DNA from 2 places in the Arthrobacter sp. NPDC080031 genome. Region 1 is predicted to be linked to the other one. Evidence: predicted binding sites of a transcription regulator. Region 1 holds the regulator's gene; the other holds the start of a gene.

Evidence for each region. The regulator LexA, encoded in region 1, represses DNA repair genes until DNA is damaged. The targets are predictions, from matches to a motif close to TCGAACANNTGTTCGA.
Region 2: ruvA (Holliday junction branch migration protein RuvA) is a predicted target of LexA. The motif match lies at 4,440-4,455, and genes of this name have one in related genera.

The regions. Positions count from the first base shown of each region.
Region 1 covers NZ_JBFBLA010000005.1:37,068-47,204, forward strand. The annotation lists gene infC (translation initiation factor IF-3) at 1-653, opposite strand, end outside; gene AB0323_RS05500 (DUF1844 domain-containing protein) at 919-1,305, shown strand; gene AB0323_RS05505 (MFS transporter) at 1,391-2,725, opposite strand; gene AB0323_RS05510 (SseB family protein) at 2,784-3,683, opposite strand; gene priA (bifunctional 1-(5-phosphoribosyl)-5-((5-phosphoribosylamino)methylideneamino)imidazole-4-carboxamide isomerase/phosphoribosylanthranilate isomerase PriA) at 3,683-4,429, opposite strand; gene AB0323_RS05520 (hypothetical protein) at 4,476-4,634, opposite strand; gene hisH (imidazole glycerol phosphate synthase subunit HisH) at 4,636-5,391, opposite strand; gene hisB (imidazoleglycerol-phosphate dehydratase HisB) at 5,388-6,014, opposite strand; gene AB0323_RS05535 (histidinol-phosphate transaminase) at 6,057-7,175, opposite strand; gene AB0323_RS05540 (LysM peptidoglycan-binding domain-containing protein) at 7,267-7,626, opposite strand; gene lexA (transcriptional repressor LexA) at 7,994-8,743, shown strand; gene AB0323_RS05550 (ATP-dependent DNA helicase) at 8,795-10,137, opposite strand, start outside.
Region 2 covers NZ_JBFBLA010000043.1:11,243-21,379, forward strand. The annotation lists gene secF (protein translocase subunit SecF) at 1-226, opposite strand, end outside; gene secD (protein translocase subunit SecD) at 226-1,980, opposite strand; gene yajC (preprotein translocase subunit YajC) at 2,090-2,473, opposite strand; gene ruvB (Holliday junction branch migration DNA helicase RuvB) at 2,664-3,740, opposite strand; gene ruvA (Holliday junction branch migration protein RuvA) at 3,733-4,377, opposite strand; gene ruvC (crossover junction endodeoxyribonuclease RuvC) at 4,481-5,059, opposite strand; gene AB0323_RS23100 (YebC/PmpR family DNA-binding transcriptional regulator) at 5,105-5,860, opposite strand; gene pdxT (pyridoxal 5'-phosphate synthase glutaminase subunit PdxT) at 5,864-6,565, opposite strand; gene AB0323_RS23110 (MurT ligase domain-containing protein) at 6,667-7,962, shown strand; gene AB0323_RS23115 (glutamine amidotransferase) at 7,959-8,711, shown strand; gene AB0323_RS23120 (M3 family metallopeptidase) at 8,783-10,137, shown strand, end outside.

The DNA.
Region 1 (10,137 bases):
GCGGCCTTGGCTTCATTCTGGGCTTTGGCTTCTGCACGCTGCGCCGCGCGGCGGGCCTCGGCCTTGGCCTCGGCCTTGTTCTTCAACGGACCGATCACCATGACCATGTTGCGGCCATCGATGCGCGGGCTGGACTCAATCACGCCAACTTCGGCAACGTCCTCAGCGAAGCGCTGCAACAGGCGGATGCCCATTTCGGGGCGCTGCTGCTCACGTCCGCGGAACTGGATCATGGCCTTCACCTTGTCACCGGCACCAAGGAAGCGAAGCGCGTGGCCGCGCTTGGTCTCGTAGTCGTGGGTGTCGATCTTCAGGCGGAAGCGGATTTCCTTAAGAACCGTGTTGGTCTGGTTCTTGCGGGCCTCACGGGCTTTAACAGCGGCTTCGTACTTGTACTTGCCGAAGTCCATCAGCTTGCACACCGGAGGCTTCGCCTGCGGTGCAACTTCAACGAGATCCAGGTCAGCCTCGGCAGCCAGACGCAGGGCGTCCTCAATACGGACGATTCCAACCTGTTCGCCGGCAGGGCCGACCAAACGCACCTCGGGGACGCGGATACGCTCATTGATTCTTGGCTCGCTAATGTCAAAGCTCCTGTTGTTGTGATGAGTATTCCACCGGCAAATAGAGAAGGCCCCCAATTGCTGGCGCAATCGAAGGCCTCGAAGATCGGAAACGGCCCCTTGGAGGGGCGTTCGCACCATCCAAGGGTGACCTTGAACGGCGTCCGACCAGGTACCCGGCAACTTACATCCCCGGAGGGAAACGGCTGACGCGGGTGGGAGAGAACTCCGCTTGCAAACTGAAAATCAATTCTACAGAAATCGGCAACCAACCGCACATTAACGATGGGGGCCGAGCGCTGCGTATGCCATGGAAAATGGCAACTTCCAGTCGGTCTGTGACAAGCTTACCAGCATGAGCACTTCAGACAGCAATTCCCTCGACCACGAGCCCGCCGGCACCGACGCCGGAGTAGGCCAGCAGATCCGCGACATTTCGGAAGTTCCGGCTGTTGAGGTCATCACCACCGGCGCCGTTCACCTCATGAGCGCTGCGGCCGTCAAGGTCGGTTTGGCCGACGACCCCGAGGCCGGGGAGCTCAAGGACCTGGACGAAGCCCGCAAATTGATCACCGCTTTGGCCGGCCTGGTCACCGCGGCAGCACCGGAAATCGGCTCGCAGCATGCCGGCCCCTTGCGCGATGGCCTCCGTTCCCTGCAGCTTGCGTTCCGCGAAGCTTCCCTCATCCCGGATGAGCCGGGCAAGGGCCCGGGCGAAAAATTCACCGGCCCGGTCAACTGACCCGGACTACCCGTACCACCGCGACGGCGGGCTGGCCCCCTTTGGCCGGCCCGCCGTCGTCGTATCCTGGCGGTTTAGGCGCAACTCAGGTGGCCGGATCCCCCGCGCCGGCCTGGGTGGTGGTCATGATCCGGCGCCGACGCAGCTGGAGGAACAGTCCGGCAAGGCACAGCACCACTCCCGCCGTCCCGACGGCGACGAAGCCGGCCCACGGCCCGACGCCGTCAATAAAGAGCCCTGCGACCGGCGAACCGAAAGCCACGCCTGCTGTAAGAGCCGAGCCATACCAGCCCATTGCCTCGCCGCGCCGGTCCTCATCCACGATCTCGGCGACCTTTTCCGAAGCCGCGGACAACACCGGCGCGCAGAGCAGGCCGGGGAGCAGGGACAACAAAGCAAGGGTCCAGGTGTCCCCGGCGAAGCCCATCGGAATGGTCAGGGCCGCCATGCCCAGCAGGAGCAGGATCGGTGAGACGGGCCGGTGCATGGCGCCGTAGATGAGCCCGCCGACTACCGAAGAGGCACACCAGAAGAAGAAGACAATTCCGATCTCGCTCTCGTGCCCGCCGCGCTGCAACACTGCGACAATTCCGACGTCGGTGCCGCTTAGTACCATGCCGGATCCTGCGGCGACGGCGAACACGGCGGCCACCGCGGCGGTGAACCATGTGAAGTTCCGGGCCATCTTTCCCCGCAGTCCGGAAGGTTGCGGGACCGTCGGAGCCATCTCCGATGCGGCTTCCTGGAGATGGGCCGGCGCCGAAGCCACCACCGCGGCTTCGGCCGCATGGAGCTCATCGGCATCCCGGTCGGCCGTCTGGCCTGCATCCAGGACGCCCTCGGTGCGGGTGGGCGGGTTGAACCACAGCAGGAAGAGACCGGCCCCCGAGGTGCACACGCCCACGATGGTCAGGCCGAGGACCGTGAAGCCGCTGGTAGCCACAACTGCGCCCACTGCGGGGCCGATCATGAAGACCACTTCGGTGCCGATCGAATCCAGGGCGTAGGCCGAACGCCGTTGCTCGCCATCAACCAGCACACCGAGGGACTGCCGGATGACGCTGAAGATCGGCAGCGTCAACAGGCCTCCGACGAAGACGAGGGGAAGGATCCATTCGTAGCTGACGTGCGGAACGACGGACCAAATCACCAGCTCAGACACCACCGAGGGAACAAGCGCCTTGCGCAGGCCGACAGTGTCCACGCGCCGACCTCGCCAGGGAGCGCCAATCGCGATGCCGATGGTGAATACCGCGGCGGCAGCACCGGCGGCGGCGTATCCCTTGCCCAGGGTCAGCACGATGTGCAGGGTGAGCAGAACTCCCGCCGCCGAGTGCGGTATGCGGGCGACCATGCCTACCAGCAGGAGACGCCGCACGGACGTGATGGAAAGCATCTCCCGGTAGAGAGAGAAATTCACGAGATACATCCTCTGTTCTGCCGAGGGCAGGACAAGGACGTTCCCCCTGTGCCTTCGGCTACTGTGCCGCCCGCTGCAAGCTGACTTCGATAGAGTCAACCCGCTCGGCGAACAATTCGTTCTGCACCCAACGTCCGTTCAGCCCGGAGACGAGATCCTGCACCGCGGCGGCGTCCAGGCCGTCCTCGAGGTACAGCACCACGCGCAATTCAGGCCCGGGTCCCCCGCCGGCCATGGCCGATCCATCAGCCGTGCGCGATGCCATCCCCGATCCTGGCCGCATCTCCAGGCGCCGCACGGCCGGATACGTCCCTGCCAAGGAATTGAGAGCAGCCTCCAGTTCATCATCAAGGTACGACGGCGTCCAGTCGCGCTGCTGCGCCAATGACCACATGGCCGGCCGGCGCACCACGAAGGTGACATCGGAACCCGGATCCAGGACGAGCAGCTGGGCTCCCTCGGACACGGCGGACAACGCCGCCCGGGCTGCATAAACGGCGACGGGCCGGGCCTGCGGGTGCCATGCTTCAAGGGCGGCAGCCGAGGTGAACACGGGCATGGCGGTGCGCCCATCCGGCGCTTTCAGTGTCACGAGCGCCATGTCGGCCTGCTTGTCGGCATGGAGGCCGTTCACGCCTTCGGCTTCCTCAGCGAGCTGGGCCACCACCGGGACAAAGACCCTGGCGGTTGCCAACGAAGCCACCACCGCAGCTTCGCTTCCGGTACCCGCGAGCAAGGCCGCGACGGCGGCGTGGTAGCCGGCGTCGGCCGTTCCGTCGTCGTCTTCGAAATTATGGATCTTGGCGGCGTCCCCGGCCAGGTTCCGGCCAGCCCAGGGCTGGCCGGCGGAATCGCCGGCTCCCCCGGCACCGGCCAGGGCCGCGGCGATGTGCCCGGGCAACTGCCGGGGTGCCAGAGCTGAAGCCTTGTCAGCAGTGGGCTGTGGATCCTGCGACATCAGCGGCGGCCGGCGACGTCCAGGGCTTCCGGAAGCGTGAAGGCACCGGCGTACAGCGCCTTGCCGACGATCGCTCCTTCGACCCCGAGCGGTACGAGTTCGCGCAGGACGCGCAGGTCCTCCAGGCTTGAGATGCCGCCCGACGCAACGACGGGTTTGCCGGTCTTTTCGACCATCTGGCGCAACAGCTCCACGTTGGGACCCTGCAACGTTCCGTCCTTCGTGACGTCGGTGACCACGTAGCGGGCACAACCGGCGTCCTCAAGGCGGGCCAAAACCTCCCAGAGATCCCCGCCCTCCTTGGTCCAGCCACGGCCCGCGAGCGTTGTGCCGCGGACGTCGAGCCCGACGGCGATCTTGTCACCGAAGCGGTCGATGGCCCGGCGCGTCCACTCCGGGTTCTCCAACGCTGCGGTTCCGAGGTTCACGCGGGCGACGCCGAGCTCAAGTGCGCGCTCGAGGGATTCGTCGTCGCGCAGCCCGCCGGAAAGCTCCACCTTGACGTTCAGCTGCGAGACAACCTCGCTGATGAGGCCGGCATTGTTGCCGCGGCCGAAGGCGGCATCAAGGTCCACCATGTGTACCCATTCGGCTCCGGCGTTCTGCCAGTTCAGTGCAGCTTCCAGCGGGGTGCCGTAGCTGGTCTCGGAGCCGGCTTCTCCCTGAAGGAGACGGACAGCCTGGCCGTCCACGATGTCGACGGCGGGCAGGAGTTCCAGAACAGGCAGTTCGGAGGCGGTGGTCATTGAAGTCCTCGGTGTTGTGGAGACGGGCGTCGGTTGCCCGGCAGGATCATTTTCCAGGCAGGGTGAAGAGGTAGGCCGCGAGCAGTGCCAGGCCGGCCAGGACGTAGAACGAAATCGAGACCCAGGCGGGACGTTTCTGCTGGTGGAAGGATATTCCGCCGCCAACCAGCAGCCCGGCCGCGCCCATGAAGATGACGGACCACATACTAGGCAGTGCCTCCGGCCTCGGTCGCCTGCGGCTGGACTTTTGCTTGCGGGCGCAAGCCCTCAACCCAGTTCCGCAGGAGCCGGGCTCCGGCGTCGCCAGACTTCTCGGGGTGGAATTGCGTGGCGCACAACGGACCGTTCTCCACGGCGGCGATGAAGGGGGCGCCGTGCTCGGACCAGGTCACCTTCGGCGGGGCCATGCGGGGCTGGACGACGTCGAATTCCCACTTCTGCACGCCGTACGAGTGTACGAAATAGAAACGTTCGTGCTCGACACCGGCGAACAGCTTTGAGCCTTCCGGCACGTCCACGGTGTTCCAGCCCATGTGCGGGACAACGGGCGCTGGGAGGAGTTCCACCTTGCCTGGCCACTCGCCCATGCCTTCTGCCTCGGTACCGTGCTCCACTCCGGCCTCGAACAACACCTGGAGACCGACGCAGATACCCAGGACGGGCCGGCCCCCGGCCACACGGCGGCCGATCATCCGGATGGCGTCGACTGCCTTGAGTTCGCGCATCACTGTTTCGAAGGCGCCGACGCCGGGGACCACGAGCCCATCGGCGTTCAGGACGTCTTCGGGCTTGGCGCTCAACGTGACTGCTGCTCCGGCACGCTCGAGCGCCCGGACTGCCGAGCGGACATTGCCCGAGCCGTAGTCAAGAACCGTTACGGTCGGTTTTCCTTCAGGCGAGACAATGCGGCTGGCAGCCTTCGGATCCACGACGGCGCCATCCTTGAGGATGTGCGTACTCACAAGGCACCCTTCGTGGACGGAATGCCCTCGACTCGGGGGTCGGACTCAACGGCGGAACGGAGCGCACGGGCGAACGCCTTGAACTGGGCCTCGACGATGTGGTGCGGATCGCGGCCGGCCAGGACATTCATGTGAAGGCAGATGCCGGCGTGCAGGGTGATGGCCTCAAAGACGTGGCGGGTCAGCGAACCGGTGAAGTGCCCACCGATCAGGTGGTATTCCTGGCCGGCCGGCTCCCCGCCGTGGACGAGGTACGGGCGTCCGGAGACGTCGACGACGGCGTGGGCCAGCGCTTCATCCAACGGGACCGTGGCCTCGCCGAAGCGACGGATGCCCGCCTTGTTGCCCAAGGCGCTGCGGAGGACCTCACCGAAGGTGATCGCAACATCCTCCACGGTGTGGTGGGCGTCGATGTGGGTGTCTCCGGTCGCCTTGACGGTCATGTCGATGAGTGAATGCTTGCAGAGCGCCGTCAGCATGTGGTCATAGAACGGCACCGACGTACTGATATCCGAGACTCCCGTGCCGTCGAGGTTGATTTCAACCAGGACGGAGGACTCGCTGGTGGTGCGTTCCATGCGTGCTGTCCGGGCGGCCGCCGTGCTGGCGCCGTTTTCGCTCATTGATGGTCCTTAGGAGGAAGGAGTGGTGGGACTTGTTCAAGTCTAGGCCGGTGCGGAGACCTGGCCGTCCAGCAAGGCTTCGAGCGCCTCAAGGAAGGCCGTGGTCTCAGGCTCCGTACCGGCGGTGACGCGGAGGTGGCCCGGTATGCCGACGTCGCGGATCAGGACTCCGCGCTCCAGGAGGCCTTGCCACAGGGCATGGGGGTTTTCGATTCCGCCGAAGAACACATAGTTCGAATCCGAAGCGGCCGGCTTGAAGCCCATGCGGGTCAGCTCGCTGACAATGCGGTCGCGTTGGACCTTGATGTCCTCGACGTCGGCCATGAGGGCTTCGCGGTGCCGGAGGGCCGCCAGCGCGGTTGCCTGGGTGATCGCGGAGAGGTGATACGGAAGGCGGACCAATCGGATCGCATCGGCGACCTCGGGGGCAGCTGCCATGTAGCCGATGCGCGCACCGGCGAGGGCGAAAGCCTTGCTCATGGTCCGGGAGACAATGAGGCGCTCCCGGCCGGGGAGGAGCGTCAACGCACTCGGCGTGTTGTCGTGGGCGAACTCGTGGTAGGCCTCGTCGACGATCACCACCGTCTGGCTCGCCTCGCCGGCTTCGTAAACGGCTTCGACGACGTCCAGGCCAAGTCCCGTGCCCGTGGGGTTGTTCGGGGAGCAAAGGAACACGACATTCGGCTTGAGTTCGCGGACCTGCGCGGCGGCCGAGGCTGCATCGAGTCCATAGTCTTCAGCGCGAACACCCGCGATGTATGCCGTGTCGGTTCCGCTGGCCAGCAGGGGGTACATCGAGTACGTGGGCGGGAAACCGAGCGCGGACCGGCCGGGCCCACCGAAAACCTGGAGGATCTGCTGCAGCACTTCATTGGAGCCGTTGGCCGCCCAGATGTTTTCGGCCGCAAGGTCGTGGCCGAGGTATTCCGCAAGGGCCTCGCGTAGTTCGGTGAACTCGCGGTCCGGGTAGCGGTTCAGCCCGACGGCGGCTTCCGCTACCGCTTCGGTGATGGCCGCCTGGACATCGGCCGGCACGCCATGCGTGTTTTCGTTGACGTTGAGCAAAATCGGAACATCAAGCTGCGGCGCGCCATACGGGCTCAGGCCGCGGAGGTTGGTCCGGAGGGGAAGTCGGTCAAGTCGCTCAAGCTGGTCACTCACCATGACAGTTTAAGGCGCCGCGGTGGATGCACTGAAACTGTGACGGCCCGGCGCCCCTCCACGCGAGCTGTCGGCCCGCTCAGGATTGCCCTTAGGTGGAAGGAATGAACAGCTGCTGGCCCGGCACGATGCGGCCGTCCTGAAGGTTGTTCAGCTGGATGATCTCGGCAACGACGTCCCGTGGATCCCGGGAAGGCGCGGCAGTTCCCGCAATTCCCCATAAGGACTGGCCCACTTGCACCGTGACGCTCGTACTGGAGGTGGGCTGCAGCTCGGAGGTGGAATCAGCAGCCTTGGCCGGCGAATTCAGGAATCCCGCCAGGCTGAGGAGCGCTGCGACTAAGAGCATTGCCGGGACACCGAAGAAGACCATGCGTCCCCGGCGGGTCAGGCGAAGCCGGCCCGGTGCCGTGCTGCGGCCGGACCTGTGGGTGATGGTGATTGCGGACATGAGCTGAGCCCTTCTGAACAATGCCGCGATCCGGAATCTCCTGGTTGCGGCTGCCAATTCTTGCCTTCAGTCAGTGCTTGCAGGACGACTGTTCGTCGATCTGTTCGAACGATTCGAACGAACACCCGGATCCTGCACCACTTTTATAGAACACATATTCGAATCTTGCTAGGACATTTTTAGCACTTATCAACGAATGATGTCGAGACTCGCTAGAACAAATGTTTGATAAACGCCTGTGCCTGCCCTACGTTTGAGTGAAGGAACGAGCACTGAATCAGTGCAACAGGAGGGTCTGACATTTCAGGCCGACAGTCCCGGCAAGGCCTCAGCGCCGCACGGGCGGAACGGAAGGGCGTTGGCGAACATGGCAGCGAAAGCCACTGGCAGCGGGTCGGCTTCAGCGCGGAGCCAGCAGCCGCAGAAGACACCCAAGAGCCTGACCGTCCGCCAGAAGAAAATCCTGGAGACCATCCAACGTTCGGTGAACGATCATGGCTATCCGCCGTCGATGCGAGAAATCGGGGACACTGTTGGCTTGGCCAGCTTGTCCAGCGTCACGCACCAGTTGTCACAGCTTGAGAAGCTTGGCTATCTTCGGCGCGATCCCAAGCGCCCGCGTGCAATGGAAGTCCTCATGCCGTTGACCCTGGACGGCGGCTCCGTCATACCCGGCGTTGAAGCGCCGGCGAAACTCCGCAGCGCCGGCGGCCTGGCTGTCACGGAACTTGCGAGTGCCAGTGACACGGCCATGGTTCCCCTCGTCGGGCGCATTGCTGCCGGCGGACCCATCCTGGCGGACCAGACGGTTGAAGACGTCCTGCCGCTGCCCCGCCAGCTGGTCGGCCATGGCGAACTCTTCATGCTGAAGGTCGCCGGCGATTCCATGATCGACGCGGCTATCTGCGATGGGGACTGGGTGGTGGTACGGCGTCAAAACGACGCGCTCAACGGCGACATCGTGGCCGCACTCCTGGACGACGAAGCCACCGTCAAGACCTTCCGGCAGCGCGACGGCCACACGTGGCTGCTCCCCCAGAACACGCAATACGAGCCCATCCTGGGAGACCATGCCACGATCATGGGCAAGGTCGTCTCGGTCCTGCGCTCACTGTAGTCCGCTTGGTCCGCGGAAGCTGTGACGGCACCAGGACCGCCGGTTTTCCCGTTAAGCCGACTCGGCGTAGAGCCGTTCGAGCGCACCGCGCACTACTGAACGGTCTGTGGTGGGCCAGAAGGGCGGCAACGCTGCCCGGAGGAAATTGCCGTAGCGCTCCGTCGAAAGCCGTGAATCCAGCACTGCCACGACGCCCTTGTCACCCGTTGAGCGGATGAGACGGCCGGCCCCTTGGGCTAGCCGGATGGCGGCGTGCGTCGCCGAAACTGCCATGAATCCGTTGCCGCCGGCCTGGGCCACCGCGCGGGACCGTGCCGTCATCAGGGGATCGTCCGGACGAGGGAACGGGATCCGGTCAATCACTACCAGCCGGCATGAACCGCCTGGCACGTCAACACCCTGCCAAAGGGACATGGTCCCGAACAGGCACGTGTCCTGTTCCTCGGCAAACTGCCTGACCAGGGCGGCCATGGTCGATTCACCCTGGCACAAGATGTCCACGTCCAGGCGTGAGCGCATCGCTTCCGCCGCATCCTCCGCTGCACGTCGGGAAGAAAACAGACACAAGGCTCCACCATGGGAGGCCTTGATGAGCGCTTCAAGCTCGTCCAGCGCTTCGGCCGAGGTGCCGCGCCCCGGCTTGGGCAGGTGCTTGGCGACGTACAGCATGCCCTGCTTCGGATAATCGAAGGGCGAGCCTACATCCACGCCGGTCCAGCTGGGGGCCCCTTGTCCTGTCAGGCCCAGCCCTCCGGCCGTGGCCTCGAACGCGGAGCCGATAGCCAACGTGGCAGAGGTCAACACCACAGTATGGCCCGCGAAAAGCCCTTCCCGCAGGCGTCCGGCAACGCTGAGCGGCGCGATATTGATGAGCGCAGGCGCATCCTCGTCGGGCGCCGTATAGCCCTGCTGCGGATCAAAGGTGCTGTTCCGGGAGAGCCACACGACTTCCCGGTTGTCCCGGGCCGAGAGCAACCGCTCGCACAGCTCGAGGATCAACATCAGCCGTGAGCGCGCGAGCTGGCGCCCGCCGTCGACCGCGTTGGACGAGTCCGCCTTCGAATCGGAAAGCGCTGCACGGCAGGCTTCCCGCAGCTGGTCCACGCAATCAAGTTGTTCGTCATTGAGACCGTTGGGCAGCAGTCCGGAGGGCGCTCCGATGATCGCGAGTTCCAAGCGGTCCGCAGCGGCGTTCAGCGCGTCCACGGTGATCGCAGTGTGTTTGCGGGCGCTCGAGGCCGCGGCATGGATCATCGCCACGGACAGCTGCCCGGACACGGCACCGGTCACGCGGTCCTGGAGCTCGTGGGCCTCGTCCACCACGACCACGTCGTATTCGGGCAGCACGGCCAGGCCTTCGAAGGCGCTGACCGCGAGCATCGCGTGATTGGTGA
Region 2 (10,137 bases), on a different contig from region 1:
TTTCGCCCGGGGCCGACTCGGTGGTCTTCACGTTGGACACCGTGAACTCGGAACCGCCACGGAAGTCGATTCCGAGGTTGTAGCCGCCCTTCACCACCGGCAGGAGGATGGAGATCGCCACCGCGACTGCGGCGATGATGAACCAGATCTTCTTGCTGGATACGAAGTTGTAAGAGCGCTTGCCCGTATAGAGCTCGTTGCCGAACCTTGCGAAGCTCGTGGTCATTACTTCTCCTCCTTGGTGCCGTTGGAAGAACCAGCCAGCTGGGCTTGCTTCTCGGCAAGCCGGCGCTCGGCGATGGTCATACGGCGCTCGGCCTCCGCGGCAGCACCGGTGTTGCGGGCGCGCACGACGGCGGGCTTCTCGGTCGGCGTGCGGAGCCTGCCGGCACCGCGGTACAGCGGCACGGCGCCCAGGCGCTCAGGGTCCAGGCCGGAGAAGCGGTGGCCTTCCCCGAAGAACTTGGTCCGGGCCAGCATCTGCAGCGTGGGGTGCGTGAACATGAATACGACCATGAGGTCTGCCAGTGCAGTGAGGCCAAGAGTGAAGGCGAAGCCGCGGACGTTGCCAACAGCGACGAAGTACAACACCACGGCAGCGAGCAGGTTGACGGCCTTGGATGCAAGGACCGTGCGCTTGGCGCGCTTCCACCCGTTCGCGACGGCGGACACGAGGCCCTTGCCCTCACGAAGTTCGTCACGGATACGCTCGAAGTACACGATGAAGGAGTCGGCGGTTTGGCCAATGGCCACGATGAGGCCAGCCACGCCGGCCAGGGACAGCCGGTAGTTCTCAGTCCAGCCAAGGATCGCGATGGCCAAGTAGGTGAGTCCGCCGGCCACCACGAGGGAGAGGATCGTGACGAAGCCCAAGGCCCGGTACTGGAAGAGCGAATAGACCACCACGAGCAGGAGCCCGATTACACCGGCCAGCAGGCCGAGGCGCAGCTGCTCGCCACCGAGGGTGGCGGAAATCTGTTCTTCGGACTGGATATCGAAGCTGATGGGCAAAGCGCCGTAACGAAGCTGGTCCGACAAGGCCTGCGCGGACGCCTGCGTGAAGTTGCCGGTGATCTGCGGCTTGCCATCGGTGATGACGGCAAGGGCGCGAGGTGCGGAAATGACCTGGTCATCCAGGACGATAGCGAACTGGGCTTTGGGGTCGTTGCCGCCCTGCGCCTGCGATGCCACGTAGAACTGGTTGAGCCTCTGGGTAACGTCCTTGAAGGTCTTGGTGGCGTTGGCATCGAAGGTGATCGTCACGCCCCACGCATTGGTGACCGAGCCCTGTGCGCCCTGGACGGGATCAAAGGAGGAGGACACGATGTCCTGGCCCTTCACCTCGACCGGGCCAAGGATGTACTTTACTGCAGGAGTTTTGGCCGTTGCCGGCTCGCAGGTCACCAGCGGCTTGGCGGGATCTGACCGCGGCTGCTTGTCCTGGGAGGGATGGACGCAGTCCAGGGCTTCGAAGGCCTTGTAGACATCCGCTGTCACCCAGTTGCTGTCGCTGGCGTTGGTCGGCGCGGCCGTGGGCTTGGGCAGGCTTGCGTCCGGGGTCCGCGAGGCTACCGGAACGGGCGCAGGGTCTCCGGTGGTGATCACCGGGCGGAAGTTCATGTCGGCAGATGCCTGGATGAGGGCACGGGTTTCCGAACTTGGCGTCCCGGGGAGGCTTACCACGACGTTACGGCCGGACTGTGTGGTGATTTCCGCTTCGGCGACGCCGGAGCTGTCAACACGTTGGCGGATAATCGCGACGGCCTGGTTCAACTGTTCTTCGTTGATGCCGGTGGATCCTTCGACCTTGGGCGCGAGAATCATTTGCGTGCCGCCCTCGAGGTCAAGCGCGAGCTTCGGGGCCCAGCTGGCGTGACCAGTGATGACGCCGCCACCGAGGACTGCTGTTAGTACAGCGAATATTGCGACAAGCCAGATCAGCACCCTGCGGGCTGCATTTTTGTGGCCGGTTCGTGCCATGTTCGATCTTCCTGTTGATGACGGAACAGCCGCCGACGTGCACTGGTAAGCGCAGGCCGGCGGCGATTCATTGCCGTAGAACTATTCCCGCTTGTAGAGCGGGTACGGGCTAGTTGTCCTTCTTGCCTTCATCGTTGAGGCGCTTGAGGGTTTCCTCCGGGGTCTCCAGGGACGCCGGTGCATCGGCATCTGCGGCCGTCAGCGACGACGCGTCGTCCGGAACGTCAACCGCGGCCTCCTCGACGGGCTCGACAATCTTGGTGACGGCCTGGCGGTGCACCGTGGCGAGGTTGCCCGGAGACAGTTCAAGGACAACTTTGTTCTCCGCGTCGTCCATCGAGACGATTCGGCCGAACAGTCCGAAACTGGTCATGACGTCAACGCCGGGGGCGAACTGGGACTGCAGCTTGGCCTGCTGTTGTTGCGTCTTCTTGTTGCGGCGGAACATCATGAAGATGAAGACGCCGAGCATGGCGAACAGCAGGATTGTCATTGGATCCACAGGGAAGTTCCGTTCTTTACTTACGTTTTTGGTTTCACGGCCATGTCTGCCCGGTGGATCCGGCGGCCGTGGAGCTTTCGCCCACCTGGCCGCACAATGCTCCGACGGGCGGGCACAGAACCAAGGACTCGAACGTGCCGAGTGTCATACCAGTCTAGAGGGTTAAGCTGAATGGATTGTGCTAACGGCCGGTGTCGATGCTTTCTGCCCCGTTTTGGCTGTCCTCGAACAACGCCAGCGGGTCCTGCCCGAACACTCCTGCCGGCACCGCGTAACCAAGGTGGGTCCACGCGGACGCCATGGCAATCCTGCCGCGCGGCGTGCGCCCCAAGAGGCCCTCGCGCACGAGATATGGCTCAGCCACCGTCTCAACGGTCTCCGGCTCCTCGCCGACGGCGATCGCGAGGGTGGAGAGCCCCACAGGGCCCCCGTTGAACTTGAGGATCAAAGCCTCCAAGACGGCACGGTCTAGGCGGTCCAAGCCACGTTCGTCCACCTCATACATGTCCAACGCCGCGGAGGCGGCACGGGCATCGATCTGCTCGATGCCGTGGACCAATGCCCAGTCCCGGACACGGCGCAGCAGCCGGTTGGCAATACGCGGAGTTCCTCGGGAACGGCCTGCGATCTCGCTGAAGCCGGCCGAGTTCACCTTCAAATCAAGCAGTCCGGCCGAGCGACGCAGAACCAGCTCAAGCTCGGCCACGGAATAGAACTCCAAGTGCCCGGTGAAACCGAAGCGGTCACGCAGCGGTCCAGGCAGGAGTCCGGCCCGCGTGGTGGCACCCACGAGGGTGAAAGGCGGCAGCTCAAGCGGAATGGCAGTTGCCCCGGCACCCTTGCCCACCACGATGTCCACCCGGAAATCTTCCATGGCCATGTACAGCATTTCCTCTGCGGGCCGGGACATCCGGTGGATTTCGTCGAGGAAGAGCACTTCGCCCTCGGAGAGCGAGGAGAGGATGGCAGCGAGGTCTCCGGCGTGCTGGATCGCCGGCCCGCTGCTGATGCGCAAGGGAGCGTTCATCTCAGCGGCGATGATCATGGAGAGCGTGGTCTTCCCCAACCCTGGAGGGCCGGAAAGCAGGACGTGGTCCGCGCTGCGGCCGCGCATCCTCGAGGCTTCCAGTACGAGCGAGAGCTGCTTGCGGACACGGTGCTGGCCAACGAAGTCGTGCAGGTTCTTCGGGCGCAGTGCGGCCTCGATGATGCGCTCTTCGGGTTCCTCTCCCCCGGTTACGAGGGACTGGTCAGCCACGGCTGCCTACCCGGTTTCCCGCGCGGGCGCCGTCCTGCCCAAGCCAGCGAAGGGTTGCACGCAGGATCTGTGCGACGTTGCCGGCGTCGGCAAGTTCCGGGGAATCGGCCATCGCCTTGTCGATGCTGCCGGCGGCGTCCTTCTCCGACCATCCGAGGCTTGTCATTGCGGCGACCACTTGCGGCTTCCAGACGGACTCGGCGGCCACGGCTGGGGCGGTCCCCGGCGCGGTGCCATGGGGAATGAGTTTGCCCGCAAGCTCCAGGACGATCCTGCCGGCCACCTTCGGACCGATGCCGGGGACCTTGGTGAAGGACTTGGCGTCACCGGAATGGGCGGCCACCCGGATCGCTTCAGGCTCATGGACGGCCAGGACTGCGAGGGCCAGCCGCGGCCCCACCCCGCTCACGCTGAGCAGGACATCGAAAACTTCCCGTTCGTCGTCGTTCGAGAAACCGAAAAGCGTCAGGGAGTCCTCCCTGACGATCAACGAGGTGAACAGCTTCGCTTCCTCGCCGACGTGCAGGTGGCTGAGGGTTTGGGGCGTGGCGTAGACGCTCATTCCGGCACCGTTGAGATCGATGACGGCCGTGGAGAGACTGACGTGTGCCACGGTTCCGCGGAGAAAACTGATCAAGACCCGGCTCCTGAAGTACTGCCCCGTGCATGCTGCGATTGCATCCAACACGCGGGGGATATCCGAACATATCTACGAATACCCTAGCAAGGGTCATGGACAATTACCGGGCGCGGCGCGCTTTCGCTTCGGCTTCAGCCCACGCTCGCTGGGCGGGGGTCAATGCGCTGCTCCCTGGTCCGGTAGTAGCAACTGCGGCACCGCTGCCGGCCCGCCACGCGTGGGTGACTGCGAGGGCCAAAGCGTCCGCGGCGTCGGCCGGGCGCGGCGGGGCGTCCAGACGCAGGATCTTGGTGATGAGTTTTGTCACCGCTTCCTTGTTGGAGGTGCCGCTTCCCGTGACGGCAGCTTTGACTTCCGACGGCGTGTGGAGCGCCACCGGGATGCCGCGCCGCGCAGCAGCCGCGATGACTACGCCGGACGCCTGGGCGACGCCCATGACGGTACTGACGTTCAGCTGGGAGAACACCCGTTCGACCGCGAGAACGTCGGGTTTGTACAGGTCCAGCCATTCATCGATGGCTTTGGCGATGACCAGCAAGCGCTGGTCCAATGATTGTTCCGGCGAGGTTCCCACGACGCAGACCGCAACCATCGTGGCGCGGCGGTTCCGTTCGACGTCGACCACTCCGATGCCGCAACGGGTGAGGCCCGGATCGACTCCCAATACGCGAAGAGTCAAGTCCGGGCCTCCCTGGTTGTTATGAAGCTGTGTTGCAAGAGGGCGCTACTCGGCTTCGAGCGCAGCCTGGACTTCCTCGCTCATGTCCGCGTTAGTGTACACGTTCTGGACGTCGTCGAGATCCTCGAGGGCATCGACGAGCTTCATGAACTTCTTCGCACCGTCGAGGTCCAGCGGCACCTGCATTGAAGGGACGAATTCGGCTTCGTCCGTCTCGTACTCGATGCCGGCTTCCTTGAGGGCTTCGCGGATGGCCGGGAGGTCGGTGGGCTCCGAGTGGATTTCCCAGTTCTCGCCGCTGTCCTTGACTTCCTCGGCTCCGGCGTCGAGCACGGCCATCAGGATGTCGTCTTCGCTGAGCCCGTTCTTGGGGAGGTTGACGACTCCCTTGCGGGTGAACAGGTAGCTCACGGAGCCCGGATCGGCAATGGTGCCGCCGTTGCGGGAGATAGCCAGCCGGACCTCGGAGGCTGCCCGGTTCTTGTTATCCGTGAGGCATTCGATCAGGAGGGCGGAACCCTGCGGGCCCCGGGCTTCGTACATGATCTCCGTGTAGTCGACCACTTCGCCGGTAAGGCCGGCTCCGCGCTTGATGGCGCGGTCGATGTTGTCAGCGGGGACCGATGTCTTCTTGGCTTTCGTGACAGCCAGTTCCAGGCTGGGGTTGCCGGCAAGGTCCGGTCCGCCCATGCGGGCCGCGACTTCGATGTTCTTGATCAGTTTGGCGAACGACTTGGCGCGGCGGCTATCGAGGATGGCCTTCTTGTGCTTGGTCGTCGCCCATTTGGAGTGGCCTGACATGCTTTAAACTTCCCCTCTGATCATTCGAATAAACAATTCATGCACGCGCTTCTCCCCAGTCACTTCCGGGTGGAAGGAGGTGGCCAGCAACCGACCTGAGCGCACTGCAACAATTCTAGCCAACCCGTGCAAAGTGTCCGTGTGGGTGGCTTTTCCCGGTTCCACCTGGGCAAGGATCTCGACGCCGGGACCAACGCGTTCCACCCACGGTCCGCGGATGAAGACGGCGTGGACGGGGTCGACGCCGGACTCACCTGCGCTGAACTCGAGGCCTTTGAAGTCAAGGTCGGTTTCGAAAGACTCGCGCTGCCGGCCGAAGGCGTTGCGGCGGACCGTGATGTCCAATCCACCGAAGGTCTGCTGGGGATTTCCGGCGAGGTCCGTGGCGGGATCGGCGATGTCGTCCGCCAGCAGGATCATGCCGGCGCAGGATCCATAGACCGGCAGGCCTGACGCGATCTGCTTGCGGATGGGATCGGCGAGTTCAAAGATGCGCGCCAGCTTGTCGATGGTGGTCGACTCACCGCCGGGGATGATGAGGCCGTCTATGTCGTCGAGTTCCGCCGGACGCCGGATGCCGACGCCGGTGGCACCGGCCGCTTCGACGGCGTGGATGTGCTCACGAAAATCGCCTTGTAGTGCGAGGACGCCGATGCGCAGGCCCGAGCCCACGCTTGATGACGCCTCGGAAGGGGGATTGGTCATTCGACCATCATAATGCGCTGCCACTGCCGGGATCTCCCCCGCCAACCCGAGGCAGGCCTACGGCACGTGGTTTATGCACCAACTGGGATATATTACAGAGCATGTTTTCGTTCACCGTTCCACTCGGCAAGCTGGTCCGTGCTGTGTCCCGGCTGCGCGGCGGGGGTTCGGCGTTGCCTGGCCTCGTGGTCGAGAAGATCGACCCCGGCTTCATGCAGAGGACGCTGTCCTCGCTCCCCCACGGCGTGGCAGTGGTGAGCGGAACCAATGGCAAGACGACCACCACGAAAATGGTGGTGGAGCTCCTGGAAAGCCAGGGCCTGAAGGTCTTCACCAACCGGACGGGCAGCAACTTCACCCGTGGAGTCGCAGCTGCTCTCCTGGGTGAGGTGGACTGGCGCGGAAAGTTGGACGCCGACGTCGCGGTATTGGAGCTCGACGAAGCACATGCCGTGCATTTCGTGAACAAGGTGCCGCCGCGCTACTGCCTCCTCCTCAATGTCCTGCGGGACCAACTGGACCGCTTCGGCGAAATCGACGCCACCGCGATGCTTCTCCAGCGCATCGCCGAGCGCACCACCGGCACCGTGGTCCTGAACCGCGAAGACCCTCGGGTAGCCCGTATTGCCGAAGCCGTCAGCGGCCCCGAGGTGCTGTACTTCGGATTGGACGAATCGCTCCGGAGCACCTTCCCGAACGACGACGACATGCGGTCCGCGGCTCAGGGAACCACACCCCGCGGCGACGTTCCCGACTCCCCGGCGGCCGACGTCGTACTCCGCCGGGTCGGTGCCGACGACGCCGACTTCGAGTTCAACGGAACCAGCGTGTCGACGCACATGAAACTCCGCGGCGTCTACAACATCTTCAATGCCGCCGCCGCGTTGGTGCTCGCCAGGAGCATCACCGGTGCAAGCGGAAGGCCCGGCGACGCTGCCAAGCTGGTCAAGGCGCTCTCCGAGGTCGCTCCGGCATTTGGCCGCGGCGAGAGCCTGACGGTGGATGGCCAGCCCCTTGAGTTGGTGCTGGTGAAGAACCCGAGCGGTTTCCGCCTTGGCCTGAAGTCCTTCCCGGCCAAGGGCTACGCGTCCATGATCGCCATCAACGACAACTATGCCGACGGCCGTGACATGTCGTGGCTCTGGGACGTTGACTTCGAATCCTTGCGCGAGGACGGCGTCGAGGTCCTTAGCGGCGTCCGCGCCTACGACATGGCCCTGCGCCTCCAGTACGACGAGGTCCGCTTCGGCTCAGTGGACACGGACATCCCCGCCGCGCTGGCTGAATTCATCCGCGGGTCGGCGGGCAAGCCGAAACGCGTGTTCTGCACGTACACAGCGATGTTGGCCATCCGGCGCGAACTCTCCAAAATCACCACAGTAGAGGTGGTCTCATGACCCCGGCCGAAGACGCCGCCGTTCACGCGAGCAAGGGAACGGTCCGGGTCCTCCAGCTGTATCCGCGTGACATGAACATCTACGGCGACTGGGGCAACGCGCTCGTCCTCCGGCAGCGCTTGCGCTGGCACGGTTACACGCCTGAGCTCCTTGAGTACAACGTGGGCGACGACTTCCCCGAAGATGTGGATCTCATTGTGGGCGGCGGTGGCCAGGACAGCGGGCAGCTAGTCATCCAGGACGATCTCCAGGCACGCGCCGGGCAACTGCGTGAGATGGCCGAGGACGGAACCCCCATGCTGGTTATCTGCGGGCTCTACCAGCTCTTCGGGAAGTTCTTCAAGACCAAGGGCGGCCCCATCATCCCCGGCATCGGCATCCTGGATGTGGAGACGGTCGGCACCGATGAACGCCTCATCGGAAACGTCACGCTCACCTCACCGGAGTTCGGCGAAATCATGGGCTACGAAAACCACAGCGGGCAGACCTCCCTCGGTCCCGGCGTCGAGCCCCTCGGCACCGTCTCCAAGGGTGCCGGGAACAACAGCAAAGACAACCATGAAGGCGCCAGGCACCGGAATGTGGTTGCCAGCTACCTGCACGGTTCCTTGCTTCCCAAGAACCCTGCCATCGCCGATTTCCTGATCCGGACCGCCGTCGAACGCAAGTACGGCACTTTCGTGCCCGGAACGCCCGACGACGGCTTCGCCCGCCTCGCGCGCGAACACGCGGCGCGGCGGCCGCGCTAACACCGCACTGACACCGAGCTGACATAAGGAAAAGCGTTGTGGGCGGGCGCCCTGCATGAAAGGGTTGCTTCATGACGAACCCTCTGTTGGAGCCGAGCACCCTTCCCTTCGGATTGCCTCCCTTCGCAACGATCCAGGACAGCCACTACGCCGAAGCAGTCGATGCCGGCCTCGCTGGGCACCTGGCCGAGATCCAATCCATCGTGGACAATCCGGAGCCTGCATCCTTCGAAAACACGGCGGATGCCATGGAACGCTCCGGCCGCCTGCTGGAGCGGGCGGCGGCAGCTTTCTTCACACTGGTTTCCGCCGATGCCTCCGAGGCCATCCGCGAACTCGAAACCGAGCTGTCTCCCCGTTTCGCGAGCCACCAGGACGCGGTGTACCTCAACCGCGGACTGTACGAGCGATTCGCAGCCATAGACACCTCGGGGCTTGACGAAGAATCCATCCGGCTGGTGCAGGAGTATCTCCGCGAATTCCGGCAGTCCGGGATCCAGCTTGATCAAGATGACCAGGAAAAGCTCAAGAGCCTCAATGCAGAGCTCTCCCGATTGGGAACTGAGTACGGGCAACGCGTCAAGGAAGCCATGAAGGCCGCTGCACTTCTGGTCGATGACGCCACGGAACTTGCCGGCCTGCCAGCGGACGACATCGCCAGCGCTGCCGAGGCAGCACGCACTGCCGGACACGAGGGGAAATACCTCCTGACCCTCATCCAGCCGAGCAACCAGCCCGCATTGGCTTCTTTGCAGAACCGCGAGCTCCGGCGCCGCCTCTATGAGGCGTCCATCGCTCGGGGCAGCGACGGCGGCAGCCTGGACGTGCTCGAACTGGCGAAGGCGATGGCGCGTTTGAGGGCCGAGAAGGCGGCCCTTCTAGGGTTCGGTAACTACGCCGAACTGGTCATCGACCGCCAGACCGCACTCGATTTCGCGGCCGTTCAGGCGATGCTCAACCGGCTCGCTCCCGCCGCCATCCGCAACGCGGACGCCGAAGCGGCTGCCCTGGCGCAGAGCGCAGGGCACCCGCTGGAAGCGTGGGACTGGGCGTACTACTCCTCGAAAGTCCGGCGGGAACGGTACGAGGTGGACGAGCAGCTGCTACGGCCCTATTTCGAATTGGACCGGGTGCTGGTGGACGGCGTGTTCTTCGCAGCCACGAGCCTCTTCGGCATTACTTTCCACGAGCGGCTAGACCTCAAGGGGTACCACCGCGACGTCCGCGTCTGGGAAGTGCGAAACGAGGACGGCTCCGAGCTGGGCCTTTTCCTGGGCGACTACTACGCGCGTGACTCCAAGCGCGGCGGCGCCTGGATGAACTCGCTCGTCGAACAATCAGCCCTGCTGGGTACCAAGCCAGTGGTGATCAACAACCTGAACATCTCCAAGCCGCCAGCCGGAGAACCGACCCTTCTCACCCTGGA